Regions from separate parts of the Escherichia fergusonii ATCC 35469 genome, predicted to be linked through region 1. Evidence: predicted binding sites of a transcription regulator. Region 1 holds the regulator's gene; the other holds the start of a gene.
What was found. Region 1 encodes Fur, which represses iron uptake genes when iron is present. Its sites were predicted from a motif close to ATAATAATGAGAACNACTATCAA; they were not measured.

Region 1 (15,114 bases):
CACCAACGTGATTGCCGGGATTGTGCCAAATATGGAGCTGGCAAATTCAACGGCACCATTTGGCCTGGCCTTCGCACAGATGTTCACGCCGGAAGTGGGTAAAGTCATTATGGCGCTGATGGTGATGTCCTGCTGCGGTTCACTGCTTGGCTGGCAGTTCACCATTGCCCAGGTGTTTAAATCTTCATCTGATGAAGGCTACTTCCCTAAAATTTTCTCCCGTGTAACCAAAGTGGATGCACCGGTTCAGGGAATGTTGACCATTGTGATTATTCAGAGTGGATTGGCACTGATGACCATTAGCCCGTCACTGAACAGCCAGTTCAACGTGCTGGTTAACCTGGCCGTGGTGACCAATATTATCCCGTATATTCTGTCGATGGCGGCGTTAGTTATTATTCAGCAGGTCGCCAATGTGCCACCATCAAAAGCGAAAGTAGCAAACTTTGTTGCCTTTGTTGGTGCGATGTACAGTTTCTATGCGCTGTACTCATCCGGGGAAGAAGCCATGCTGTACGGTTCCATCGTGACTTTCCTTGGTTGGACACTGTATGGTCTGGTATCACCACGCTTTGAACTGAAAAACAAACACGGTTAATAAAGCGAAATAAAAAAGGGCGATTGAATGATCGCCCTTTCAGATTATTAGCAAAGTACTCGTTGTTCATGCCGGATGCGGCGTGAACGCCTTATCCGTCCTACAAAATAGTGCAAATTCAATATATTGCACCATCCTCGTAGGCCTGATGAACGTAGCGTATCAGGCTATCATAAGTAAAAAGGGCGATCTTCCGACCGCCCTTTTTCTTATTTAATGTGTTTACGCGTTTTTCAGAACTTCGCTAACAATCTCAACCGCTTCTTTCTCAATCTGCTTGCGATGTTCTTCACCAAGGAAGCTTTCGCAGTAGATTTTGTATGCGTCTTCTGTGCCTGACGGACGCGCGGCGAACCAACCGTTGTCAGTCATCACTTTCAGACCGCCAATAGAAGCACCGTTGCCCGGTGCCGCCGTCAGGCGCGCGGTGATCGGGTCACCAGCCAGGGTGCTGGCGCTCACCATTTCCGGAGACAGCTTAGACAGCGCCGCTTTTTGTGCGGAAGTCGCAGCTGCCTGCAAACGGTTGTAGCTCGGCGCACCAAAGCGTTTTGCCAGTTCGTTGTAGTGTTCCTGCGGGTTCTTACCGGTAACAGCAGTGATTTCCGCCGCCAGCAGACACATGATGATGCCGTCTTTATCAGTAGACCACGGCGTGCCGTCGAAACGCAGGAAGGAAGCCCCTGCGCTCTCTTCGCCGCCAAAGCCGAAGCTGCCGTCGAACAAACCATCAACAAACCATTTGAAACCTACCGGGACTTCTACCAGCTTACGGCCCAAGTCATTGACCACACGGTCGATCATTGCAGATGAAACCAGCGTTTTACCGACAGCAACATCTTTGCCCCACTGCGGACGATGCTGGAACAGGTAGTTGATCGCCACCGCCAGGTAGTGGTTAGGATTCATCAAACCTGCCGGAGTGACGATACCGTGACGGTCATAATCCGGGTCGTTAGCAAATGCCAGATCGAACTTATCACGCAGTGCCAGCAGGCCCGCCATCGCACACTCGGAGGAGCAGTCCATACGGATCGCGCCGTCTTTATCGAGGTGCATAAAGCGGAAGGTTTGATCGACCTGATCGTTAACGATGGTCAGGTTAAGGTTGTAATACTCGCCAATACGCTTCCAGTATTCGATACCGGAACCGCCCAGCGGATCAACGCCCAGCGTCAGGCCCGCTTTCTGAATCGCCGCCATATCAACGATATCGGCCAGACCTTCCACAAACGGCTGCACCAGATCCTGCTCTTTCACATGACCGGATGCCATCGCTTCGTCGAGGGAGATACGCTTCACACCTTTCAGGCCATCGGCCATCAGTGCGTTGGCCCTGTCTTCCACCACTTTGGTGACGTTAGTATCAGCCGGGCCACCATTTGGCGGATTGTACTTGATACCACCATCTTCCGGCGGGTTATGGGACGGTGTAATCACGATACCGTCTGCCAGCGGGCCACCTTTTTTATTGTGAACCAGGATGGCATTGGAAACGGCAGGCGTCGGAGTGAAGCCATTGTTTTCCTGCACAATGACATCAACACCGTTCGCTGCCAGCACTTCCAGTACGGAAATGAACGCAGGCTCGGACAGAGCGTGAGTATCTTTACCCACATAGCAAGGGCCAGTGATGCCGTTTTTCGCACGTTCTTCAGCAATTGCCTGAGCGATCGCCAGAATGTGCGGCTCGTTAAAGCTGTGGCGCGCTGCACTGCCACGGTGACCGGAAGTACCGAATTTCACCGCGTGCTCCGCATTCCCTGCTTCTGGTTTCAGTACATAATATTGCGCCGTCAGTTGGGCGACGTTAATCAAATCACTCTGTTGTGCAGGTTGGCCTGCACGGTTGTGGATAGCCATTGCTTTGTCCTTTATTTGCAACGTTTTAGATAGTTCCGCAAACCTTCTCAATCAATTCCGCCGGGAATTGCATCGACTGCATGATGTGTTCGATCATGCTGCATTTACGGCCGGTGTTGGTGTTGGTGATCACCCAATACGGTGTGCCTGGCACGTGTTTCGGCTTGGTCTGATTACCATTTTTCAGCAGCGTTTGTTCATCAGCTGCAAAGTAAACGCGCGTGCGGCCATGCAACGATTCCGTTGCCTCAGCAAACGCCTGGGCGTCAAGAGAATATAGTGTAGACAACAGCAGCATAAAGCGATTGACCGCTCGTTTTTGCTCTGCGTATTCGTCTGAAAGCAGAAGTTCACGCATTGCGCGAACCTTGTCTTTAATCGTTTTGACCGGCTTCGCTTCGACGATAACAGGTGACGCAACGCGAACCTCTTTCGTCACCGGAGCAGCAGGCTGTGATGCGGCGGAAAATTTCAACATACGCCGTAAAATGTCGGATGCGCTCTCGCCGATATGCTTAGTGTGGCTGGCAATATAGCTGTAGAGTTCATCATCAACTTCAATCGTTTTCATCTTAATCCAGTGCAGTGTCTTAGCTGAATACAAGTCGCCAGGAGTATATGAATAAATCCCGGCAGCGGATAGCGTCAAGCCTGGCTTGCAGAAAAAATCGGAGTAACCCGTATTTGTTGCAGCCCTGTGGCACAATGGTCAACATAATACCCTAACCCGACAACGCGAAAAAAAGAACTTTGCCATGAAATTGAATATCCGCACGCAAACTGCACAAAACCAGCACAATAATTCTCCCATCGTCCTCGTACACGGCCTGTTTGGCAGCCTCGACAACCTTGGCGTACTGGCTCGCGATCTGGTAAACGATCACAATATCATCCAGGTTGATATGCGTAACCACGGTCTTTCACCGAGAGATCCGGTGATGAGTTACCCGGCGATGGCCCAGGATCTTGTTGACACTCTGGATGCACAGCAGATCGATAAGGCAACATTTATTGGACACTCAATGGGCGGTAAAGCGGTGATGGCACTGACTGCACTGGCCCCCGATCGCATCGATAAACTGGTGGCGATTGATATCGCGCCGGTCGACTATCACGTACGCCGTCATGATGAAATTTTCGCGGCTATCAACGCAGTCAGTGAATCCGACGCGCAAACTCGCCAGCAAGCAGCGGCAGTAATGCGCCAGCATCTTAATGAAGAAGGGGTGATTCAGTTTCTGTTGAAATCTTTTGTTGACGGGGAGTGGCGCTTTAACGTGCCGGTATTGTGGGATCAGTATCCGCATATTGTGGGGTGGGAGAAAATCCCGGCATGGGATCACCCTGCCCTGTTTATCCCTGGTGGCAATTCTCCGTATGTTAGCGAGCAGTATCGTGATGATTTACTGACACAATTTCCACAGGCACGAGCGCATGTGATTGCTGGCGCGGGTCACTGGGTCCATGCTGAAAAACCGGATGCGGTATTACGCGCTATCCGTCGCTATCTCAATGATTAACGTAACTGATTAAAAACCCAGCGTCCGCGTCGCTTTCCACGCGTGGGCGTTGGCGTGACTCATCGCGCTGATGTATTATGGCGCGCTATCCATCCGGGCAGGCGCCTGGCTGATTGTTTCCCCCGAAGTCACCAAGATCATGGCCAAAGAACAAACGGACCGTACGACATTAGATCTGTTCGCGCACGAGCGTCGACCGGGACGACCGAAAACTAATCCGCTTTCGCGCGATGAACAGCTGCGTATTAATAAACGCAACCAGCTAAAACGCGACAAAGTACGTGGCCTTAAGCGTGTCGAACTGAAGCTGAACGCGGAAGCTGTCGAGGCGCTGAACGAGCTGGCGGAATCGCGCAATATGAGCCGTAGCGAACTGATCGAAGAGATGTTAATGCAGCAACTGGCGGCGCTGCGTAGTCAGGGCATCGTTTAAATTTCCACTTTCATGTAGCACAGTGTGCAGTCCTGCTCGTTTGCTGATTCCGCAAGACTGCCTGTTCTGCTATGATTGCCTTTATCCGTGGGCAATTTTCCACCCCCATTTCAATAAGTTTCAAGAGGTTATTTCACTCATGGCTATCACTGGCATCTTTTTCGGTAGCGACACCGGTAATACCGAAAATATCGCAAAAATGATTCAAAAACAGCTTGGTAAAGACGTTGCCGATGTCCATGACATTGCAAAAAGCAGCAAAGAAGATCTGGAAGCTTATGACATTCTGCTGCTGGGCATCCCGACCTGGTATTACGGCGAAGCACAGTGTGACTGGGATGACTTCTTCCCGACTCTCGAAGAAATTGATTTTAATGGTAAACTGGTTGCGCTGTTTGGTTGTGGCGACCAGGAAGATTACGCTGAATACTTCTGTGACGCATTGGGTACCATCCGCGACATCATTGAACCGCGCGGCGCAACTATCGTTGGTCACTGGCCAACTGCGGGCTACCATTTCGAAGCATCAAAAGGTCTGGCAGATGACGACCACTTTGTCGGTCTGGCTATCGACGAAGACCGTCAGCCGGAACTGACCGCTGAACGTGTAGAAAAATGGGTTAAACAGATTTCTGAAGAATTGCATCTCGACGAAATTCTCAATGCCTGACGTAATACGGCGTAGACTCGTGTCTACGCCGTATTAATAGATAATGCCAATCAAAATAATTGCTACAAATTTGTAACTTTTGCCGTTGTACCTGTACAATGTCCCGGTGTTCAAGTGGCCTTGCCATTGTAAATGTAAGCTGAGCCACGTTTTTATTAACAATATTTGCCAGGGACTTGTGGTTTTCATTTAGGCGTGGCAATTCTATAATGATACGCATTATCTCAAGAGCAAATTCTGTCACTTCTTCTAATGAAGTGAACCGCTTAGTAACAGGACAGATTCCGCATGACTGATAACAATACCGCCCTAAAGAAAGCTGGCCTGAAAGTAACGCTTCCTCGTTTAAAAATCCTGGAAGTTCTTCAGGAGCCGGACAACCATCACGTCAGTGCGGAAGATTTATACAAACGTCTGATCGATATGGGTGAAGAAATTGGTCTGGCTACGGTTTATCGCGTACTGAACCAGTTTGACGACGCTGGTATCGTCACCCGCCACAATTTTGAAGGCGGTAAATCCGTATTTGAACTGACACAGCAACATCACCACGATCACCTGATCTGCCTCGACTGCGGTAAGGTTATCGAATTTAGTGATGATTCCATCGAAGCGCGTCAGCGTGAAATCGCCGCAAAACATGGCATTCGGCTGACTAACCATAGTCTCTATCTTTACGGCCACTGTGCCGAAGGCGATTGCCGCGAAGATGAGCACGCACACGAAGGCAAATAAGCCCGCCTGAACGAGAAAAGCCAACCTGCGGGTTGGCTTTTTTATACAAGGGACATAAGAAAAGCGAGAGTTACAGCTCTCACTTATTTGTTATTGCTGCGAATTTCCTGCCAGACCTTATCACAATCGGTTTTCACCGCCTGGTCATTACCGGTTTGCGTTGCCTGAATGCACTGCTGATAATCCAGCACACGGACACTTTCCTGCTCGGCAAATTGCTGATGTTGTTTCTCTTTCTTCAGCACGTTTAACACGCTCTGACAGGCTTCAATTTTTTCCGGCGAACCTTGCGCGGTGTTGATACAGGCGCTGTAAGCTTCTTTTAGACGGCTGTCTTCCTGTGACGCGGTGGATTGTGCACAAGCCACCAGCCCCGATGCCACCATGGCGATGAGAATCAGTTTTTTCATAGCAAACTCCTCAAATGTGCGGCAGGCACAAAACCTGCCGCGTCGGGCATCAGAAGATGGTGAATGGTGCGATTACCATAAATTTCACGTCGCGCTCATCCTGGAAGATGTTACCGTAACCACCGCCCCAGCTTGGGATGTCGGAGTGGTTGTCGTATTCGGTAAAGTGCAGTTTGAACATCGTGCCTTTAGCACGACCGTCCTGAATGGTGTAGACCGCATCCAGGCTGTATGCAGACTCTTCAATAGTCCGGTTTTTGTCGTAGTACGCATCCGGATTGCTCTGCCAGGTAGCGGGTTTAGCATCCCATGCGTAAACGTAGGAAGCGCCGATGGCGAAGCCTGGAAGATTCCAGTTTTTCAGGTCATACATCGCACCGAAGAAGACCGCTTTTTCGCCGTTGGCGTTAAAGTCAGAACGGTTATCCCACCAGATATCCAGGCGACCGTTCGAGGAAGCGTAGGTTGGAGTCATACGTTGCAGGAAGTATCCCTGCTGGCCGTCGGCTTTAACCCAGGTGCCTTCCAGACGCAAATCCACTACGTCAGCCGCCCGGTAACCAAAGGTCAACGCTTGCAGCCAGGCGGTGCCGTCATAAAGATCGTTGACGCTGCGATCGTCAACTTTATCGCGCGTACCATAGAACTGGTAGCTGGTGGTTAACGGGCTACCGGCGATATCAAATTTGTAGCTGGCTTTGGCAAAATATTGATCGATATACCCTTCTGCCTGACCAAATGCCGCTTCCAGTACAAAGTTATTTTTGAAGTCGTACTTCGCACCGATGGAGTGCAGATAATCAACGTTGGTGGTTTTATCGTTCTGATAAAACTCATCCATTTCCAGATGCCACGGCGCTTTATATTCGTTGGTCCACATGTAGGAGAAACTCAACGCACCAGCATCGCCGTAATCAAAATTCGCCCCCGCTTCCGCCCCCTGATAAGTACCCGGCATAAAGCTCCAGTGCGGCGCTAACAGCGTCTGACCGGTTGGCTGAATATAACCTGCCCGCGCCCACACCGGACCGTATTTAAATTTAGCCGCTGCTTTATACAGGCTTATACCGCTTTTATCGCCGGACCAGTCTTCGTCATAAGCTTTATTACTTTTCGAAAACGCGATTTCGTTCGGGTGGGAGCTGTCGCCGTTTTCCGCCATTTCAATCGCCGTAAACGCGGCAATATCAAGGCCGAACATATCAGCAGCATAACCAGACTGAAAATCGAGGTTGGCATTCCAGGTGGAGTGAGAAAGGTTAGTTTTGTATTTGTCGCCGTCGGTAACGTCTTTACGGTCGCGTTCACGCTGCCAGTAATAGATACCGCCGGTTAAGGTTGAATCGTCGATGAATCCTTCGGCGCGAGCCTCCGGCATTGCCATAAAGCCCGACATTGCTGTAACACCGGCGATAGCCAGCGCCAGCGTACTACGTTTGCCACTAAACGTACGCATGGGTTAATCCTCTTTGACGTATAAATTGCTGCACCAAAGGTGAACAGCGAAAAAAAATAAAAATTAAAAAAGTAGCGTTGAGAAAAGTCTCGCTGACTACAGGAACAGACTATTTTTCGCGACGCGAATTATCAATCTCTTTCTGTAACCAGAATGTAAGAACATGAGCAACCGCACATATTTTGATGATTTTTGTTACAAGGCTTAAGTTTGCAGTTGAAAGGCTTGCAGAAGAATAAAAGCGTGAATTTCCAGCAAGATGAAAACGGTTACATTTTATTTAATTATGGTTTGTGATTTTAAATTTGTTCTATGGATAAATTGCGAAGCGGAATTAATTCGCGAAGAAAAGCAGAAAAAAACGCCGCAGAGCGCGGCGTTTTGGATTGTTTGCATGTTTCATGCCGGATGCGGCGTAAACGCCTCACCCGGCCTGGTAGAACTTAAAATTACTCGCCTACTTTCGCCCAGGTATCACGCAGCCCAACGGTGCGGTTAAATACCGGTTTTTCCGCCGTAGAATGGCGGCTATCGAGGCAGAAATAACCTTCACGCTCAAACTGGAATGCTTTACCCGCTACCGCGTCTTTCAGCGACGGTTCAGCAAAGCCCTGTTTGATCACCAACGATTCCGGGTTAATCACCGACAGGAAATCATCCGCAGCACCTGGGTTCGGCACGCTGAACAGACGATCGTACAGACGAATTTCTACCGGCAGCGCATGTGCCGCGCTCACCCAGTGAATAACACCTTTGACTTTACGACCATCTGCCGGATCTTTGCTTAAGGTGTCAGCATCATAAGTACAGAAGATAGTGGTGATATTGCCTTCGGCATCTTTCTCCACGCGTTCAGCCTTAATGACGTAAGCATTACGCAGACGCACTTCTTTACCCAGCACCAGACGTTTGTACTGCTTGTTAGCTTCTTCGCGGAAATCAGCGCGATCGATCCAAATCTCACCGCTGAATGGCACCTGACGGCTGCCCATTTCAGGTTTGTTCGGATGGTTCGGCATGGTGACCATTTCGCCTTCGCCCTGATAGTTTTCGATAACCAGTTTCACCGGATCGATAACCGCCATTGCGCGCGGAGCATTTTCATTGAGATCTTCACGGATGCAGGATTCCAGCGACGCCATCTCAATGGTGTTGTCCTGCTTGGTCACGCCAATGCGTTTGCAGAACTCACGAATAGAAGCCGCCGTGTAACCACGACGACGCAGACCGGAAATGGTCGGCATACGCGGATCATCCCAGCCTTCAACGTGCTTGTCGGTCACCAGCAGGTTCAGCTTACGCTTGGACATCACGGTGTATTCCAGATTCAGGCGCGAGAATTCGTACTGGCGCGGATGAACAGGAATGGTGATGTTGTCCAGTACCCAGTCATACAGACGACGGTTATCCTGGAACTCCAGCGTACACAGAGAGTGTGTAATACCTTCCAGCGCATCGCTGATGCAGTGGGTGAAGTCGTACATCGGGTAGATGCACCACTTGTTGCCAGTCTGGTGGTGTTCAGCAAATTTAATGCGGTACAGCACCGGATCGCGCATTACGATAAATGGCGACGCCATGTCGATTTTCGCACGCAGGCAGGCTTTACCTTCTTCAAAACCACCGGTACGCATTTTTTCGAACAGCGCCAGGTTCTCTTCAACGCTGCGGTCGCGGTACGGGCTGTTTTTACCCGGCTGCGTCAGGGTGCCGCGGTATTCGCGGATCTGTTCCGGTGTCAGTTCATCAACGTACGCCAGGCCTTTATTGATCAGTTCGATCGCATAGGCGTGGAGCTGATCAAAATAATCGGAGGAGTAACGGACGTTACCAGACCAGTGAAAACCTAACCACTCAACGTCGTTTTTGATCGACTCAACATACTCGATATCTTCTTTTACCGGGTTAGTGTCGTCGAAACGCAGGTTGCACTGGCCTTTATAGTCCTGGGCGATCCCGAAGTTCAGGCAGATAGATTTCGCATGGCCAATATGCAGATAGCCATTCGGCTCCGGCGGGAAACGGGTGTGTACTGTGGTGTGCTTACCACTGGCCAGATCTTCATCGATGATCTGACGAATAAAGTTAGTCGGGCGGGCTTCTGCCTCACTCATCGCGGATTCCTCAAAGCGTAAACAACGTATAACGGCGTATGATCTTATAAGCGGGACAGGCTGACAACTGTTAGTTAGAGAAAATCGAAAAACTCACTGCGATTATGGGGATGAATGATGAAAAAAAAAGCGGCAGAGAAGATCTCCACCGCTTGTCATTGTTGGATGCGACGCTCATGCGTCGCATCAGGCATAAAGAAGATTACTTTTTGATTTCATACAGCGGCGTTTGACCCGCCACGACATGGCCCTGAGCTTTAATGATCAAGCCGCTGAAATCGTCGATATTGCTGCAAACCACCGGGCTAATCATCGAGCGGGCGTTAGCGTTCAGGTAATCCAGATCCATTTCCAGAATCGGTTGCCCTGCGCTTACCTGCGCGCCCTCTTCCACCAGACGTTTAAAGCCTTTACCTTCCAGCGCTACGGTGTCGATACCCATATGGACGACGATCTCCGCGCCTTTTTCGGTTTCCAGGCAGAACGCGTGGTTGGTATTGAAGATTTTCACGATTGTCCCTGCGGCTGGTGATACGACGATTTTATCCGTCGGTTTCACCGCCACACCGTCACCCACCGCTTTGCTGGCAAATGCTTCGTCAGGAACCTGATCCAGCGCCACAACATCACCGGTAATCGGCGATACCAACTCCGCGACAGACACCGCGTTTGGTACGGCCTGCGGTTTTGCTACAGGCGTGGTAGTTGCTGGAGTTGCTTCAGCTGACGCTGCTGCTACCGGACCACGGGCAACGACTTTCTTCATCGCATCGCCGATGGATTCCGCTTTCGCGCCGACAATCACCTGAATGGTTTGTTTGTTCAGTTTTACCACCCCAGAAGCACCAAGGCGTTTACACATCGTATCGTTAACGCGGGCAGAGTCAGCCACGGTCAGACGCAGACGGGTGATACAGGCGTCAATCGCTTTCAGGTTGTCAGTGCCGCCAACCGCAGCAATATAGTTGGTCGCCAGTTGATTGAGACCTTCTTCAGTGTTGCTGTTGGCTTCTTCAGTAACGATCTCGTCTTCTTTATCTTCACGACCCGGCGTTTTCAGGTTGAACATACGGATAACCGCACTGAACACCAGGAAGTAGATAACGAAGAAGATAACGCCCATCACCAGCAGCATCCAGACGTTCTGGCTGGCGGCCGGCAGGTTATACATCAACGCGTAGTCGATAGCCCCCGCAGAGAAGGAGAAGCCCGCGTGGATACCCAGCAGCGTTGCCACAAACAGGCTGATACCGGTCAGCAGTGCGTGCAGGAGGTACAGCAGCGGCGCAAGGAACATGAACAGGAATTCCAGCGGCTCAGTCACACCGGTCAGGAACGCAGTAACAGCAACAGAAAGCAGCATACCGCCAACCATCGGACGACGCTCTTTCGGTGCTGCGAAGTACATCGCCAGCGCCGCGCCCGGCAGACCGAACATCATAATCGGGAAGAAGCCGGACATGAACATCCCTGCCGTGCCGTCACCGGCATAGAAGCGGTTGATGTCGCCGTGGAAAACCGTACCCGCCGCGTTGGTGAATTCACCAATCTGGAACCAGGCGATGGTGTTCAGTACCTGATGCAGACCGGTTGGGATCAGCAGACGGTTGATGAAACCAAAGATACCGGAACCCAGCGCGCCCGCAGAAACGATCCATTCGCCGCCTGCATGGATAGCGTGCTGTACCGGTGGCCAGACGTAACCAAAAATGGCCGCCAGCACCAGGCAGAAGAAGCCGGTGGCGATCGGCACAAAACGTTTGCCGCCAAAGAAACTCAGAAAGTCCGGCAGTTTAATATCGGACCAACGGTTATAGGCTACGCCACCCACCAGACCGGTAATGATACCCGCCAGTACACCCATGTTAATTTCTGGGTTGATGGTCACCATCGCTTTGGTTAACACAAAGTAACCTACCGCACCCGCCAGTGCCGCCGCACCTGCACTGTCTTTCGACCAGCTGGATGCCACACCGATGGCGAAGATGAGCGCAAGGTTGTCAAAAATCGCACCGCCCGCCTGGGCAATAAACGCAACGTTAAGTAAATCTGGCTGACCGAATCGCAGCAACAGCGCCGCCACCGGCAGCACCGCGATAGGGAGCTGTAACGCCCTACCGAGTCGCTGGAAAAAACCTAAAATATTCATCTTATTCCCCCTACGAGAACCCAATTTGGCTCGTTTAAAGCCGTATTTTTATTTTGCTGCAAATTGTACTGCCGATGTTCTGTAATCAAATTGTTAGATCATCTGCTACAGAGTGTGTGAAAATTTAATTCGTATCGCAAATTAAACGCGTGTCTTTTGTGAGTTTTGTCACCAAATATCGTTATCATCACTGCCTTTTACTGGCTAAACCAGAAAACTTATTTTATCATTCAAAAAATCAGGTCGGATTGACGCCTGTCTGCGCAAATCCAGGTTACGCTTAAAGATGCCTAATCCGCCAACGGCTTACATTTTACTTACTGAGGTGAATAATGAGACTGATCCCCCTGACTACCGCTGAACAGGTCGGCAAATGGGCTGCTCGCCATATCGTCAATCGTATCAATGCGTTCAAACCGACTGCCGATCGTCCGTTTGTTCTGGGCCTGCCGACTGGCGGCACGCCGATGACCACCTATAAAGCGTTAGTCGAAATGCATAAAGCAGGCCAGGTCAGCTTTAAGCACGTTGTCACCTTCAACATGGACGAATATGTCGGTCTGCCGAAAGAGCATCCGGAAAGCTACTACAGCTTTATGCACCGTAACTTCTTCGATCACGTTGATATTCCAGCAGAAAACATCAATCTTCTCAACGGCAACGCCCCGGATATCGACGCCGAGTGCCGCCAGTATGAAGAAAAAATCCGTTCTTACGGAAAAATCCATCTGTTTATGGGCGGTGTAGGTAACGACGGTCATATTGCATTTAACGAACCAGCGTCTTCTCTGGCTTCTCGTACTCGTATCAAAACCCTGACTCATGACACTCGCGTCGCGAACTCTCGTTTCTTTGATAACGATGTCAATCAAGTGCCAAAATATGCCCTGACTGTCGGTGTTGGTACATTGCTGGATGCCGAAGAAGTGATGATTCTGGTGCTGGGTAGCCAGAAAGCACTGGCGCTGCAAGCCGCAGTTGAAGGTTGCGTGAACCACATGTGGACCATCAGCTGTCTGCAACTGCATCCAAAAGCCATCATGGTGTGCGATGAACCTTCCACCATGGAGCTGAAAGTTAAGACTTTAAGATATTTCAATGAGTTAGAAGCAGAAAATATCAAAGGTCTGTAATTGTTATCCCTGCCCTGACACCTTGCTCAGGGCAATATTTTTTTTAAATCGGGGGTCAGAATGTATGCATTAACCCAGGGCCGGATCTTTACCGGTCACGAATTTCTTGATGACCACGCGGTTGTAATCGCTGATGGCCTGATTAAAAGCCTCTGTCCGGTAGAGGAACTGCCGCCAGAGGTTGAACAACGTTCACTGAACGGGGTCATTCTCTCCCCCGGTTTTATCGATGTGCAATTAAACGGCTGTGGCGGCGTGCAGTTTAACGATACCGCAGAGGCGGTCAGCGTGGAAACGCTGGAAATCATGCAGAAAGCCAATGAGAAATCGGGCTGCACCAACTATCTGCCGACGCTTATCACTACCAGCGATGAACTGATGAAACAGGGCGTGCGCGTAATGCGCGAGTACCTGGCAAAACATCCGAATCAGGCGTTAGGTCTGCATCTGGAAGGTCCGTGGCTGAATCTGGTAAAAAAAGGCACCCATAATCCGAATTTTGTGCGTAAGCCTGATGCCGCGCTGGTCGATTTCCTGTGTGAGAACGCCGACGTCATTACCAAAGTGACCCTGGCACCGGAAATGGTTCCTGCGGAAGTGATCAGCAAACTGGCAAATGCCGGGATTGTGGTTTCTGCCGGTCACTCCAACGCGACGTTGAAAGAAGCAAAAGCCGGTTTCCGCGCGGGGATTACCTTTGCCACCCATCTGTACAACGCGATGCCGTATATTACCGGTCGTGAACCGGGCCTGGCGGGCGCTATCCTCGACGAAGCCGACATTTATTGCGGTATTATCGCTGATGGCCTGCATGTTGATTACGCCAACATTCGTAACGCTAAACGTCTGAAAGGCGACAAACTGTGTCTGGTTACCGATGCCACCGCGCCAGCAGGTGCCAACATTGAACAGTTCATTTTTGCGGGTAAAACAATATACTACCGTAACGGACTTTGTGTGGATGAGAATGGTACGTTAAGCGGTTCATCCTTAACCATGATTGAAGGCGTGCGTAATCTGGTCGAACATTGCGGTATCGCACTGGATGAAGTGCTGCGTATGGCGACGCTCTATCCGGCGCGTGCGATTGGCGTTGAAAAACGTCTCGGCACGCTCGCCGCTGGTAAAGTAGCCAACCTGACTGCATTCACACCTGATTTTAAAATCACCAGGACCATCGTTAACGGTAACGAGGTCGTAACTCAATAAGAGAAAGTATGACACCAGGCGGACAAGCTCAGATAGGTAATGTTGATCTCGTAAAACAGCTTAACAGCGCGGCGGTTTATCGCCTGATTGACCAGTATGGGCCAATCTCGCGGATTCAGATTGCCGAGCAAAGCCAGCTTGCCCCCGCCAGCGTAACCAAGATTACGCGTCAGCTTATCGAACGCGGGCTGATCAAAGAAGTTGATCAGCAGGCCTCCACCGGGGGCCGCCGCGCTATCTCCATTGTCACCGAAACCCGCAATTTCCACGCAATCGGCGTACGGCTTGGTCGTCATGACGCCACCATCACATTGTTTGATCTCAGTAGCAAAGTGTTGGCAGAAGAACATTACCCGTTGCCTGAACGCACTCAGCAAACGCTGGAACATGCCCTGCTGAATGCCATTGCTCAGTTTATTGATAGCTACCAGCGCAAACTGCGCGAGCTGATCGCCATTTCCGTGATCCTGCCAGGGCTTGTTGACCCGGACAGCGGCAAAATTCATTACATGCCGCATATTCAGGTAGAAAACTGGGGACTGGTAGAAGCACTGGAAGAACGTTTTAAAGTGACCTGCTTTGTCGGCCACGATATCCGCAGTCTGGCACTGGCAGAGCACTACTTCGGTGCAAGCCAGGATTGCGAAGACTCAATTCTGGTGCGTGTGCATCGCGGAACCGGAGCCGGGATTATCTCTAACGGGCGCATTTTTATCGGTCGCAACGGCAACGTCGGTGAAATTGGTCATATTCAGGTCGAACCGTTGGGGGAACGCTGCCACTGCGGCAACTTCGGCTGCCTGGAAACTATCGCCGCCAACGCC
Region 2 (15,114 bases), 560 kb from region 1:
TACTGATTTTCCTCGTCATCATCCCAGCGAATACGACTCACCGCCAGCGATGCGGAAATGCCTTTGAAATCGCCAATATCAAAGTTTTTGCTTACTGATATCGAGTAGTTGGTATTGCTAGGGCTGTCCCAGTAGGTATTACGTGTAACGTTAAGATAAGAGTTCATCTCCAACGTCTCAAAGTACTGGTTCAGGGAAATAACATAATTTTCTTTCTCGTTATCAATGGAATCATCACCATTTCTCGAGGAGAGATACTCACCCATCGATACGTAATCTTTATCTGAGAAGCGATACCCTGCAAAAGTAATCTGACTCCCCGTTGACTCGAAATGTTTCGCATAGTTAAACCGATAGCTGTAACCACGCAAATTGTCCCTATTTTGTCGCTGTAAAGAGGCATCAGCTCCGGTGACATCGAAAGAAAGCGAACCAAATTGATTGAGGTTAAAACCGATGCCAGTGGTGATCGCCTGGTAATCATCCGCAGTGAACATGCCGCCGCCATAGAGCGACACATTGTTCAGCCAGCCCCAGGAGGCTTCTGCCGTCCAGAAAAATGGGTTATTAATATCGTTATGTCCGACAGATGTTGGTTTTCCCAGCGACGTTTTGTAGCGTACTTGCCCTTTACGGGTTAAATAGGGGATGGAAGCGGAACCGACCTGAAAGGTATTGGTACGGCCATCTTCTTCTTCAACAGTGACATCCAGTTGACCCTGGAACGACTGGCCCAAATCAGAAATGTTAAACGGCCCAGGCGCAACAGTGGTCTGATAAAGTACACGACCATTTTGTGCTACAGTCACTTTGGCGTTGGTCTGCGCGATGCCGGTGATTTGCGGCGCATAACCCTGTAGATCTGGCGGCAGCATACTTTCATCACTTTCCAGTGATGCGCCAGTAAAATGGAAGGTATCGTAAAGATTGGAACTCAGGTCGTACTGTCCCATGGTGAATTTTGACGACCATGAGGGAATCGGGCGAAACAGATAATTTCGCGCAAATTCGCTATCGTGGTTTACCGAGCGGCCATCAGCAAAATTCTGATTGTATTGATAATCGCTACGCAAACGCCATGCACCGAGGTTGAAACCTAAAGTACCGTAGGAACTGATATTCTGGGTGCTGTCTCCGTGATGTGGATCGTACTGGCTGGCGTATACGTTATAGTCGAGGATAAATCCGGTGATACCGTCATCCCAAAATTCTGGCGGCGTCCAGTTTGTTGCCTGGTATTTCAACCATGCCTGGGGAATGCTAAGTGATAATATCATCGTAGATTTATCTAGCCGTACAGATAATTCCTGTCGTTGACTTAAATCGAGACACTCGCTTCCAGCAGTGCTTTGTAATGATTCAATAAAGTCTGTGTGCAGGCCAAAATTAATTAAATTTTCTCTAGTTAAGCAGAGTAATGAACCGCTTTCATTATCTGCTTTTACCCACTCCAGTATTAATGCTTTCGGTAATATATTTTTATTGATTTGCACACGGACCAGATATTTACCTGGGGTTATGTAGCCTTTTTTCTCAAAACGAGAGATATCAATATTCTCGCGGTCTTCTGCGTCAATCATATCGACGTTGAATTCTACTGCGTGGACTGGCAAAACGAAGAGTAGCGAACACACAACGCCAGACAGGGCATTTTTAATTGCATGGGATAATCTGTCCCGGGTAAACGTGTTTTTATTGTTCATAAAAATCCATTTCTAAAAAGACCCAAAGTTGCCGATGAAATTTCATCGGCTTTACCGCCTGGTGTTGTGTGGGTATTAACTGCCGATTACTTGTAGTCGAGTACGTAATTAGCCTGTGCCTGCACATTACCTGGGGTCGCGGTACGTCCCAGAGATTCCATACGGGCTTTAAAGTTCAACTCCTGGTAGGAATTAGTCGTCGGGAAGTCGATGGTGATTGGGGTACCAAGAGTCACGTTGGTGTTGTCTGATTTCACCAGACGTACGCCGACATCAGTTGCACCGCCGATGTTACCTTCCAGTGTGTTTTTAAGCAGGCTGGAGTCGGTAGAGTCAACACTGGCAGAACTAAAGGTGATTTTGACTTTATCAACAGTGTTAGTACCGTCAGATAAAATACAATCCTGCAAATGAATGGTGACATCTACAGGCAGAGATTTCTGTCCGCTTTTTAATACAGTATTAGCAACTTCACCGAGGTTAATTGTCTGATCTTCATCACCTGGAGCAATAGAACAAGGTGCATCGATAACTTCACCTTTGAACGTTATTTTACCGGAACCCTGATTAGGGTCATCAGCAAGCGCGTTAAAAGCAACGCCAGATAATAGTGCGGTTGCAACAACAGAGAGGAGCGTTTTTTTAAACATTACTATAATCCTTTATAAATTAGGAAATGCTTGGGATGAGGAAACAATATAGAGTCGAATCTGATATTAATTCCGGTTGTAACATTACCATGAATACAACTGGTCTGGCTTGTTATTTTTGCTTAAATGTAATTTAGAAAAACTTAAATTATATTTAAGCTGTATATGATTAAATGGTTATTCATCATAATGCAGTCTTGTAACTGATATAAAATTGATAATTTATATATATTTTATGAATGAATGATTTTCCTGATAGGTCATAATTGATTATAAGTGCCTGTAAATACTGAACTCAATGTTTTTAAATGATAATGGTTAAAAATCCTTTGCCTTTATAACTTAGGTTAATGTCGATTTATTTATTTTGATGATATTTATTTGGCGGATATAAATTAATGATTTTTCTGGTTGATTTTTAAGCTATTTTGGTGAGTTATATATCATTTCCTATGATCGAAATCATATAATTGTCTGGTAATTATGCGAGTATATGAATATATTCAACGATGAATATGTGAAATTTTAACGCTAAATGTATAGTATTGTTAAATTTTGAAGGTGAAAAGGATGTTTATTGCCTGGTACTGGATTGTATTAATCGTTCTGTTAGTTGGCGGCTATTTTCTTCATCTTAAGCGTTACTGCAAAGCCTTTCGGCAAGACAGAGATGCTCTGCTGGCTGGTCGTAGTAAGTTAGAACATCGCAATGGCGAAGAGTTGTCCGAAAAGTCATAATAACATTTCTGTCTTCATATTCAGATGTTGCCCACTGGACTGGGCAACATCTGCATCTGTGGTGTTTAACCTATGCCTGCGGTTTGCAAAACAACAAGGCTTAGACCCATTACTGACATCCCGCATAACACGCCATAGCTGGGGTTATTATTAGGATCTATCTCTTTTGCCAGTGGCATTAGCTCATCAACAGATAGTGCCACCATAATTCCTGCTACCGCCGCCATTACGGCAGCCATTACTACTGGTGAAATCAGACTGCCTAGAATTAGCCATGCCAGTACGCCACCGAGAATTTCCGCCATACCTGAAATGCCTGCCCAGAAAATCGCTGTTCGTTTAGAACCTGTAGCAGCATAAACGGGTCCGGCAACTGCCAGCCCTTCAGGAATATTATGTAAAGCCACTGCAAGAGCAATCCCCATACCCAACTCAAGGTTACTGCTGGCTGTTACGAATGTGGCAATACCTTCCGGGAAGTTATGCAGGCTGATACCCAGCGTTAATAGAATTGCAGTACGTCGAATGGATTTCGGCAGAGGTTGCTGCGTTTTTTGCATTAAATCCTGTGGATGGGCGTGCGGAAGCATCCGGTCTAGACCAAAGTAGCCCAGCAAGCCAATGATAAACATACCGTAGCCCAATACTGGCGACATACCTTCTACTGCAAGGGCAGCAGGAAGCATCTCCATTAAAGAGATCAACAGCATAATACCTGCGGCGAATCCCAGCGAGAAGGCCAGTACTCGGTTAGAAGGTTTTTGACCAAGTACAGCCAAAAATGCGCCAATAAAGGTGGCGGCACCCGCCAGTAAGGTCAGAATCAGAGGTACTGACATAAAAAACTCCTTATAAATCTGCTGCCCGGCTGACCTTCAAAATAACTGATAATGATCATCATTGTTATCCGGGTTCTTCATTTTCCGAAACAGCGTATGGTGAAGACATCACAAATGACACCTTTAGTGAAGGATATCATCATGTCTTCAACGCGTATGCCAGCTTTGTTTTTGGGACACGGTAGTCCAATGAACGTTTTACAGAATAATCGCTACACCCAGGCATGGCAGCGTCTGGGGGAGACATTGCCACGTCCGAAAGCCATAGTCGTTGTTTCAGCACACTGGTTTACTCGTGGAACGGGAGTTACCGCGATGGAAATGCCGCCGACAATCCATGACTTTGGTGGTTTTCCCCAGGCACTTTACGAAACTCATTATCCCGCCCCCGGTTCGCCTGCACTGGCACAGCAATTGGTAGAGCTGCTGGCTCCGACTCCTGTTACGCTTGACCTTGAGGCATGGGGATTTGACCATGGTTCCTGGGGCGTGCTGATAAAAATGTACCCAAATGCCGATATCCCGATGGTGCAATTGAGTATCGATAGCACGAAACCTGCTGCATGGCATTTTGAAATAGGGCGTAAGTTGGCTGCATTGCGTGACGAAGGAATTATGCTGATTGCCAGCGGTAATGTGGTTCATAATCTGCGAACTGCCAAATGGCATGGCGATGAATCACCTTATCCATGGGCGGTATCGTTCAGTGATTTTGTGAAAGCCAATCTGACATGGAAAGGGCCAACAGCAGAGCATCCGTTGGTAAATTATCTCGAACATGAAAGTGGTGTTTTATCTAATCCGACGCCAGAACATTACCTGCCATTACTGTATATGCTGGGAAGCTGGGATGGAGAAGAAGCAGTGACGATTCCGGTAGAGGGGATTGAAATGGGAAGCCTGAGTATGTTGTCAGTACAGATTGGCTAAGCAATGAATAAAACCGAAGCCAGAAGCCTGGCTTCGGTTTGCATTACTTACCTTCTTACCAGCTTAAGTCCCCATGCACCACTCATTACCAGCAGCAGTAACAGGCAGAGACCAAACGCCAACATACAAGACTGAGCCATGTTCATAAAGTGCCACGGCGGCAGCAGATACCAACCTTCGGATTGCTGATAAAGGTCAACAAACCATTGCTGAGTACTGCTCAGTGTGACGCCATCGGGAACGATGGGGGCGTCATAACCACAATCCCCGGTAGGTTTAAACCAGTTCGGCGCCCACTGTGCCAGCGGCAGGTTAAAGGGGAAAGTTGGATCGGTCGAGCAACCCTGTACGCCAAACAGTGAATCCGGATCCGGGTTATGCACCGCGTGGTGGATATCATTCAGTTTGAACGAAAACTTAAGTCCCATAATACTGCCGTAGAATGCCATAACGCATCCAATCAGCTTGAGGACGATGTTTTTCGGGTTGATCGCCGCAACCAATCCTCCAATAACCATCACAAACATGGCGTAGCGGATGTAAACACACTGTTCACACGGCGCCATGTAGAGATAGATCTGGAAGAAAGAGTGCGCCAGGATAATCAGCGCGCCCATCGCAACAGCCATTAACAACCATAAGAAGCGTTGCTCTTGCCATCTCACCAGAGTGTCTACCGGTGAAGTGCGAAGGTCTTTCCACATTCCCTTGATACCCATAGCCTGTTTCCCTGTTATTTGCTTGCTAACTCACGGATAAGGTCAGCCATAGTGTCAATGGATTTGATGCTCTTGGTGTAAATCAAGTATTTACCATTAACAACATATGCCGGAACACCCTGGATTTTGGCAACATCGTAAGATGCTTTCCATTTTTCCAGTGTTTCCTGAACAGCTGGCTCTTTCAGAGCAGCTTCAAAATCAGCCTGGCTCATACCTGCAGCGTCAAGACCTGTTTTGATAAAGGCTGCCGGATCTTTACCGTCAGACCAGCGCTCTTTTTTGTCGTGATAAGCTGCGTAGTAAGCAAATTTGGCTTTCTTAAACTGCGATTTTGCATCAAACAGAGAGATACCTGCTGCCTGGTCTTTAGCAATCAATACGGCAAAGACTTCGCTCGCTTGTTTGCCGTATTCACCTTTGGTTTCCAGATGGAAAGGGGTAAAGGCGACCAGATCTTTCACTTTCTCAGATACCGGGCCAGTAACTGCTTTGTCGTACTTGTAGCAGAATGGGCACGCGTAGCTGAACACTTTGATCAGCGTTTTATCAGCATTCGGAATTGGTTTTTCCAGAACCATATAATCCGTGCCTTCGGTGAAAGCAGAAGCGGTAAAAGGCACTGCCAGCGCAGCGGTCAACAGCACGCTTTTAAACAGTGATGAAATCCATTTTTTTGACATTTATGTTCCCTCTGATTATTTAAACATCTGTTGTGGACGTACTAACAGTGCACGGTAATGAGTCTGGTTAGCTTTATCAGACATCACGTCGATTTCCACTTTGACCTCTTTGGTTTTGTAATCGATTTCATTCAGCTTACCGACTGTCGGCTGGCCGACGTCGAACAGGTGAATTGAACCACCAAAGCCGAACATGGTGTCGCGGTCAGCCTGATATTCGATGATAGAAGTGATCGGGCTATAGAAGTCGTAGCCGCGCTCTTTACCGTATTCCCAAACCTGCTGGACGGTGCCTTTCTTCTCATCAATCTTATATTCAACAAAACGTGAATATTTCATGGTCGGTAAGGCTGGTTGTTCCAGGTGGCGACCGTCACCGTTATCAAAGATGGTGAGTGTACCTTTGCTGGAAATCCATGCGGTATGCTGGGTATAGGTAAAGTCGAAATCGGAGTTTTCGCACTTACCGTTTTCATCACAAGTGATTGGTTTACCGTTGGCGTCAACAGGTTTCAGCAGTTTGCTGGCCAGCGGTTTTTCCCAGCCTTTGCTTGGTGCCAGGATCCATTTAACTTGTTTATCACGACCAATTTTCACAACACCCTGGTGACGGGAGGAGAGGATGATTGAGTCGTCTTTAGCATCATAAGCAATGGAGTTGACGTGTGCCCAGTTACGGCCAGGACCTACACCTAATGCATCACCGAACGGAGTATCAGGCTCCAGTTTTGCTTGTTGGCCTGCATGGTTCAGGTCTACGTTTACACAAACGGCACCAGCATCCAGCGCACCGAGCAGAGCATCACGCTTCGGATCCAGAATTTTTGTCAGATCCCACACATCGACAACACGACCTGACTTATCAACTTCAAGAATATGATCACGAATGGTAGTTACGTGTACGCCGTCATCACGACGATAGTTGCTCTTGCCAACACGCAGCAACACAGTGCCATTTGGTGTTTCTACAGATTCATGGGTAGCATCAGCGTAACCACGAGGTAATTTGTGGTCTTCCAGCACCTGGCCCATCATATCGAACTCATACCAGTGCTGGCCCTGAACGGCGGTAAAGGTGCCACGTGGTGTTTCACGGATACCCATCAGATAACCACGTTTGTTGATGTTACGGTCGCGTCCATCGTAGAAGGTGTCTTGATCCAGCCACCAGCGATATTCACCTTCGGTATCAACAATGAAGGTAAACGGTGCGATATCAAATGGTAGTGCACCCGTTGCCGGACCTGCATCAAGGATGCCCGCGTTTTTATCTTTTTCACCGTGCCAGTGGAGATCAGAACCTTGAGCGGTAAAGGTATGGGTATTAACGAGGTATAGACGGTCTTCAAAGCCTGGAGCGACTTTAACGACTTTAGTCGTTTGCAGGTCGGTCAGTGAGCGGCTATCCATATAATTGTTTACGATGGCAGAAGTATGCACAACATAATCATCTTTCATGGCTTTGCCATTTTCTTTCCACTCTACGGTCACTTTGTTAGCAAATTTTTGGTACAGACCAAAAATCGGTACACCGTCATAAGTTTTCAGCGACTCTTTACCTACGGTATAGGTAATTGGTACACCTTTTTCGCCCTTGCCGTGTACGGTAACTTTTACATCAGAAATGACATGGCTGTCTAAATCAACCAGTGCGGTAAGAGGAGCATTGCCGTAGGGATCGACGATTACAGCACCTAGCTGCCCGGCAGGAGGTGCAGGTTTAAAACCAGCAGCCATCACGCCTGTTGCAGACAAACCTAAGGTTAATGCCACTGTGCCGGCTACCAGTGTTTTTCTATATTTATCAAACATGGATATATCTCCTTATATAACGCAAAATATATAATAATTATGAATATCTACTGTTTAGTTGGAGCGAATTAATAGTTTTTGTGAATGAATGAGTGTTTATAATGAAAAGCAATACTCTTTTCTTTTTTTTAATGGTTTGCGTATTGCTGAAACATATTTTTATTTTCAGAGGATAGTAGGTTGGCACTATTTCAAGAACAATATTCAATATTGTTTAGTGTGATCAAAATAACAATGTTTTTTAATTATTACAGTAATTGCCAATTTGTTTGTGATGTGTTTTTGTCAATTAAATCAATATGATAAACGATGAGTTCTTGAGTTGTTTTAATTGCGAAAATGGTTGCATATGACAAATTGACATTAAATTGTTTATTAATGTTAAATAAAAGTGAGATATGTATGCTGAGATATATTGAGTGGAGTTATCATTTCTGCAATATATGACGTTGCCCTGATAATCAGGGCAACTTTGGTCTTCATACTTCAAGCTGTATATGCTGTGTCAGTAGAGGAGTGCCTTTATTCGACAAAAATGTGGGGATAGAAACGGGACAAATCTTGAGTAATCAGCGCCCGGTCTTCCCGAATACCAATGCCAGCAGGTTGATCATTAATCAGCCAACTGCCAATTAGCATATAACTATCGCCAAATTTCGGCAGAGGATGGAATTGCTGAACAATCATTCCTTCTTCACCGTATGGACCTTCTACCGACTCGATCGTTTTGCCATTTTCAATGATAGAGACGTTCGCCCCTTCACGAGAGAAAATAGGTTTAACGACAAATTTATCCATTTGCGGGTGATCATCTTCCGCAAAGTAGGCTGGCAGCAGGTTCGGGTGATTTGGGAACATCTCCCACAGCAGCGGCAGAAGCGCCTTGTTGGAGATTATGCTCTTCCATGCCGGTTCCAGCCAACGTACGCCAGCATCTTCCAGCTTGGTAGAGAACATTTCACGTAGCATATATTCCCACGGATAGAGCTTAAACAGGTTAGAGATAACCTGATCCTGCAAATCCGTGAACTGACCTTTCTCGCCCAGACCAATATCTTCGATATAGAGAAATTCGGTAGCGATGTCTGCTTCAGCTGCACAATCCTGCAGATATTGAATGGTTCCCCGGTCTTCCACCGTATCGCGGCAACAGGTCAGATGCAGCAACTGGAATCCATATTGCTCCCGTAACTCGGCAAAGCGCTCTATCAACTTCTCTTGCAGGCTATTGAACTGGTCACAGCCTTCCGGCAGGTTGCCAGCGTTAAGCTGGTCTTCCAGCCAGATCCACTGAAAGAATGCCGCTTCATACAGAGAAGTTGGCGTATCAGCGTTATTCTCCAGAAGCTTAGGTTCGCCTGTGCCATCCCACGCCAGATCAAGACGCGAATAAAGCGATGGCTGGTGAGTCAGCCATGACTGGCGCACAAAACTCCAGGTGTGTTTTGGAATGCGGAATTTAGTCATCAGCTCATCGCTGGCGATCACTTTTTCCACCACTTTCAGGCACATCTGGTGCAGTTCAGCCGTCACATCTTCCAGTTTTTCAACCTGGGCAAGAGTGAGTTTGTAATAAGCATCTTCACACCAGTAAGGTTCACCATACATGGTGTGAAAATTAAAACCGTATTCATGGGCTTTTTCACGCCAGTCCGGGCGTTCGGTAATACTGACTCTTTCCATCTGAATTAGCCGCCCATCGAACGTGAAGTCGAGCCCGTTGCACTACGTTGCATGGTGCTCTGTTTGGCAACAGACTCACCAAAGCCACCACGTGTAACCGTCGTGGTCGTTGCAGGTTTCGGTGCCATGGCCGTTTTTGGTACGGTCATGGTGCGACCTGGCTGGGCAGCGCCATAGTTTTTACCGGTCGCGTCGGTATATTTACCATAAGCCGGGCTGGCAGGGTTCTTCGAGGAGAACAGCGGTTGCTGCGCAAAACCAGCGCCGCCGCCCATCAGACGCCCCATCATGTAACCTGCCATCAGCGGCATCCAGAAGCTACCGCTGGATTGCTGGGCCTGCGCCTGATTTTCTGGTGCCATACCTGCCTGAGCAGGTGCCTGCTGGCACTGACCTTCGCCAAATTCGGCAACACAGTCTTCACGGGTGGCGTATTTCGGTGCAGTACGTTCGGCTTCTTTCAGCGCATTGTTGTACGCGGTGGTACATTCTGCACTTTTGCCTGGGTTTGCAGCTGAACAATCATCAGCGTTTTGATACAGAGACACTGTCTCATCACTCTTTTCACAGCCCGCCAGCATAAAAACAGTGGCAACAGCGAGAGCGACAGGTGTCAAATGGCGTGCGCTCCAGTTTTTGCGGAACGATGCGTGACGTATGGATTTTGTCCGTTTCATTTTTGTCTTCCGGGACCAGTGGTAAATATTTCTCAGGATAGAGGATGGTCGGTCGAAATTGAAGCGAGAAGGATGAAGAATGCGCCACAACAGGCGCATCTTTACGTTGCCTTACGTTCAGGCGGGGCTGAAACCCCGCCATCATCAGTTACGGAAAGGATTGTTTCCGTTGCTGGTGCGTACAGATGTTTGCTGAACAACTGGTGCAGGGCTATCAGGCGCGTAACCATCAGCGATAGCATTTTGTTCCGGCGTTTGCGGTGCAACATTTTCCGGGTTAGTGGAAACCGGTTTGCTCAGCGCATTGTTCAGCGCAATCAGATCCTGCTCGTTTAACGTACCCAGTGCAGACTTAATATTAAGCTGGTTAATCAGGTAGTTATAACGTGCATTTGCCAGTTGCTGCTTGGCGTTGTACAGCGTGGTGGTCGCATCCAACACATCAACAATAGTACGCGTACCGACCGAGTAGCCCGCTTCCATCGCATCTAATGAGCTTTGGGCGGAGACAACTGCTTGTTTGTAAGCGTTAATGCTACTGATAGAGGCATTAATGTTGTTGAAGGAGGAACGCACGGTTTGCACGACGCTACGATGTGCGCTTTCCAGTTGCTCACTGGCACCGACAAAGTTGTACTGCGCCTGTTTAACCTGCGAGTTAACCATCCCGCCCTGATAAATCGGTAGCGAGAAGCTCAGGCCAACTTTATTCTGGCCCATATTGCTGTCGTCATATTGGGCGCTGTTCGCACCACGGGTTTTCGAACCGCTATAAGATGTGTCAGAGATCCCGGTAGAAGCCGTTAAATCCAGAGTCGGTAAGTGACCGTCTTGTGCCTGACGAATTTGCTCACGGGCCAGGTCCTGGCTCAAACGTGCCTGCAACAGTGACAGGTTACGTTTTTCGGCTTCTTTCAGCAGAGCATTGACCGGCTGCGGCTTGTCAGTTTTGAAATTGTCGATATTTAACGCTGCCAGTTCCGGGTAGTAATTACCGGTAATCTGACGAAGTTGCTCTACAGCGTTATCGAGGTTATTACGTGCGGTAACTTCATTCGCCAGCACAGTATCGTACTGCGCACGGGCGTTCTGCACATCGGTGATCGCCACCAGGCCCACGTTAAAACGCTGAGTCGTTTGATCCAACTGACGATAGATCGCTTCTTTTTGTGCCTGAGTATAAGAAAGCACGTCAATCGCATTCAACACGTTGAAATAGGCTGTAGCCGTGTTGAGGATCAGCGTTTGCTGATCGGTCTGGTAAGTGACGTCCTGAATACCGGCTGCTTTTTCCTGCAACGTTAACGCACGCCATTTCGACATATCAAAAATGGATTGAGTTAACTGCAGGGAAGCACTGGTCGCGTTAGAGTTTATGCCGTTCGCATCACGGTAGCCATTGCTGTAGGTATAATCGGCACCTAAACCCAGTTGCGGGAGTAAAGGGCTACGCGCTTCATTAATTTTTTCGAATGCAGCGTCACGATCGGCGGCAGACTTACGCAATTCCGGGTTGCTCAGGCGTGCTTGCTGATAAACTTGCATCAGGTTCTCGGCCTGGCTTAAAGCACTGAACCCCGACAGGCTCAGGCCGATAAGGATGGGGAGCAATTTCTTCATTTGCATTCCTTGTGGTGAAGCAGTATTTAGCGCTGATCAAATTGTAAAATTATTGCGGATTCTAGCAGAACCCGCCACCGCAAAAGGTTGGCGTTAAGTGCCATCGGGCGTTAATGTGCATCAATTTAACACATGACTGCTCAAACAGCAGTCAAACGTCGCTGAAATTCACATTTTATTCACTATTAGTGCCAGGACATTAACCATGCTTAAGCCAGACAGTCAGCCCGTAACTTTTGGCAAAAATGATGTAGAAATTATTGCACGAGAAACGCTTTATCGCGGTTTTTTTTCATTAGATCTTTATAGATTTCGCCATCGTCTATTCAACGGGGAAATGAGTCAGGAAGTTCGCCGGGAAATTTTTGAGCGCGGTCATGCTGCAGTCTTGCTACCCTTTGACCCTGTCCGCGATGAAGTTGTGTTAGTTGAGCAGATACGAATTGCGGCATACGACACCAGCGAAACGCCGTGGTTACTGGAAATGGTTGCCGGGATGATTGAAGAAGGCGAAAGCGTGGAAGATGTTGCCCGCCGGGAAGCAATAGAAGAAGCGGGGCTGGAAGTTAAACGCACCAAACCGGTGTTAAGCTTTTTAGCAAGCCCCGGCGGCACCAGCGAGCGCTCATCTATTATGGTGGGGGAAGTGGACGCCACGACCGCCAGTGGGATACACGGTCTGGCAGATGAAAACGAAGATATTCGTGTTCATGTGGTAAGCCGGGAACAGGCATACCAGTGGGTAGAAGAGGGGAAAATCGACAACGCAGCGTCTGTCATCGCTTTGCAATGGTTGCAGCTGCATCATCAAGAGTTAAAAAACGAGTGGAAATAATGAAGCGTTACACACCTGACTTTCCTGAAATGATGCGTCTTTGCGAGACTAACTTTTCGCAATTACGCCGTTTGTTGCCGCGCAACGACGCACCCGGTGAAACAGTAAGCTATCAGGTGGCAAACGCACAATATCGGCTAACGATTGTTGAATCGACCCGATACACTACGCTGGTGACAATAGAACAGACTGCGCCAGCAATCAGTTACTGGAGTCTTCCGTCAATGACGGTGCGTCTGTATCATGATGCGATGGTGGCTGAAGTGTGTTCGAGTCAGCAGATTTTTCGCTTCAAAGCGCGGTATGATTATCCCAATAAAAAGTTGCATCAACGCGACGAAAAGCATCAAATTAATCAGTTTTTAGCGGATTGGCTAAGATACTGTTTAGCACATGGAGCGATGGCGATTCCGGTTTATTAGCGTCGTGAAACCTAAGGACACCATTTGGAAAGCCTGTTAACCCTTCCTTTGGCTGGTGAGGCCACTGTAAGGATCTTACAAATTACCGATACTCACCTGTTTGCGCAGAAGCACGAAACCCTGTTGGGGGTGAATACCTGGGAAAGCTATCAGGCCGTGCTGGAGGCGATTCATGCTCAACAGCATGAATACGATCTGATCGTTGCAACAGGTGATTTGGCGCAGGATCAAACCTCTGCGGCCTATCAGCACTTTGCTGAAGGCATCGCAAGCTTCCGTGCGCCTTGCGTTTGGTTGCCCGGCAACCATGATTTTCAACCCGCGATGTACAGCGCGTTACAGGATGCAGGTATCTCTCCGGCGAAGCGCGTATTTATTGGTGAACATTGGCAAATCCTGTTGCTTGATAGCCAGGTATTTGGCGTGCCGCATGGCGAACTGAGTGATTTCCAGCTTGAATGGCTGGAGAAAAAACTCGCAGATGCCCCGCAGCGTCACACATTACTGCTGTTACATCACCATCCATTGCCTGCGGGTTGTAGCTGGCTTGATCAGCATAGCCTGCGTAATGCGGGCGAGTTAGATAACGTGTTGGCGAATTTTCCCCACGTCAAATACCTGCTATGCGGCCATATCCATCAGGAACTGGATCTCGACTGGAATGGTCGTCGTCTGCTGGCAACGCCATCAACCTGCGTACAGTTCAAACCGCACTGCTCCAACTTTACCCTGGACACCATTGCGCCGGGCTGGCGTACACTGGAATTGCACGCTGATGGTACGTTGACTACGCAGGTGCATCGTTTGTCAGATACCCGCTTTCAACCTGATACCGCTTCAGAAGGCTACTGATGTCTACGCTTCTTTATTTACACGGTTTCAACAGTTCGCCGCGTTCTGCGAAAGCGAGCTTGTTGAAAAACTGGCTGGCGGAACATCACCCTGACGTAGAGATGATTATTCCGCAGCTACCGCCATATCCTTCCGATGCAGCTGAACTGCTGGAGTCAATCGTTCTGGAGCATGGCGGCGATTCGCTGGGGATCGTCGGTTCCTCTTTAGGCGGATATTATGCGACCTGGTTGTCGCAATGTTTTATGCTACCGGCGGTGGTGGTAAACCCGGCAGTTAAGCCGTTTGAGCTGCTGACCGACTACCTTGGTCAAAACGAGAACCCCTACACGGGGCAGCAATATGTGCTAGAGTCACGCCATATTTACGATCTTAAAGTCATGCAGATTGACCCGCTGGAGGCGCCAGATTTGATCTGGCTACTGCAACAGACGGGAGATGAAGTGCTGGATTACCGCCAGGCAGTTGCGTATTACGCCTCCTGCCGCCAGACGGTGATTGAAGGCGGTAACCACGCATTCACGGGCTTCGAAGATTATTTCAACCCGATCGTCGATTTTCTTGGACTGCATAATTTCTGACGATCAACTCGAATTGCTAACTTAAACCATGACGCAAACTTATAACGCTGATGCCATTGAGGTACTCACCGGGCTTGAGCCGGTACGCCGCCGCCCGGGGATGTATACCGATACCACTCGCCCAAACCATTTAGGGCAAGAAGTTATTGATAACAGTGTGGATGAAGCACTGGCGGGTCACGCAAAACGCGTGGACGTAATTTTACATGCTGACCAGTCGTTAGAAGTTATTGACGATGGTCGTGGGATGCCGGTGGATATTCACCCGGAAGAGGGTGTGCCGGCGGTCGAATTGATTCTCTGCCGTCTGCACGCGGGCGGTAAGTTTTCTAACAAAAACTACCAGTTCTCCGGTGGTCTTCACGGCGTG

Region 2: a site for Fur is predicted at 3,976-3,998, ahead of zupT (zinc transporter ZupT). Genes of this name have one in related genera too.

What each region holds. Positions count from the first base shown of each region.
Region 1 is NC_011740.1:2,483,251-2,498,364, forward strand. Features, by position in the region: gene potE (putrescine-ornithine antiporter) at 1-598, shown strand, start outside; gene pgm (phosphoglucomutase (alpha-D-glucose-1,6-bisphosphate-dependent)) at 821-2,461, opposite strand; gene seqA (replication initiation negative regulator SeqA) at 2,487-3,032, opposite strand; gene ybfF (esterase) at 3,217-3,981, shown strand; gene ybfE (LexA regulated protein) at 4,121-4,414, shown strand; gene fldA (flavodoxin FldA) at 4,554-5,084, shown strand; gene uof (fur leader peptide) at 5,294-5,380, shown strand; gene fur (ferric iron uptake transcriptional regulator) at 5,373-5,819, shown strand; gene chiQ (ChiQ/YbfN family lipoprotein) at 5,903-6,229, opposite strand; gene chiP (chitoporin ChiP) at 6,279-7,685, opposite strand; gene glnS (glutamine--tRNA ligase) at 8,135-9,799, opposite strand; gene nagE (PTS N-acetyl glucosamine transporter subunit IIABC) at 10,002-11,948, opposite strand; gene nagB (glucosamine-6-phosphate deaminase) at 12,281-13,081, shown strand; gene nagA (N-acetylglucosamine-6-phosphate deacetylase) at 13,142-14,290, shown strand; gene nagC (DNA-binding transcriptional regulator NagC) at 14,299-15,114, shown strand, end outside.
Region 2 is NC_011740.1:3,041,284-3,056,397, reverse strand. Features, by position in the region: gene EFER_RS15040 (fimbria/pilus outer membrane usher protein) at 1-1,703, opposite strand, end outside; gene EFER_RS15035 (fimbrial-like protein) at 1,790-2,353, opposite strand; gene EFER_RS24465 (hypothetical protein) at 2,924-3,091, shown strand; gene zupT (zinc transporter ZupT) at 3,157-3,930, opposite strand; gene ygiD (4,5-DOPA-extradiol-dioxygenase) at 4,072-4,860, shown strand; gene dsbI (protein-disulfide oxidoreductase DsbI) at 4,908-5,579, opposite strand; gene EFER_RS15010 (thiol:disulfide interchange protein DsbA/DsbL) at 5,594-6,262, opposite strand; gene EFER_RS15005 (aryl-sulfate sulfotransferase) at 6,278-8,074, opposite strand; gene EFER_RS15000 (glutathionylspermidine synthase family protein) at 8,597-9,757, opposite strand; gene EFER_RS14995 (DUF1190 family protein) at 9,763-10,434, opposite strand; gene tolC (outer membrane channel protein TolC) at 10,579-12,054, opposite strand; gene nudF (ADP-ribose diphosphatase) at 12,260-12,889, shown strand; gene EFER_RS14975 (DUF1249 family protein) at 12,889-13,311, shown strand; gene cpdA (3',5'-cyclic-AMP phosphodiesterase) at 13,336-14,163, shown strand; gene yqiA (esterase YqiA) at 14,163-14,744, shown strand; gene parE (DNA topoisomerase IV subunit B) at 14,773-15,114, shown strand, end outside.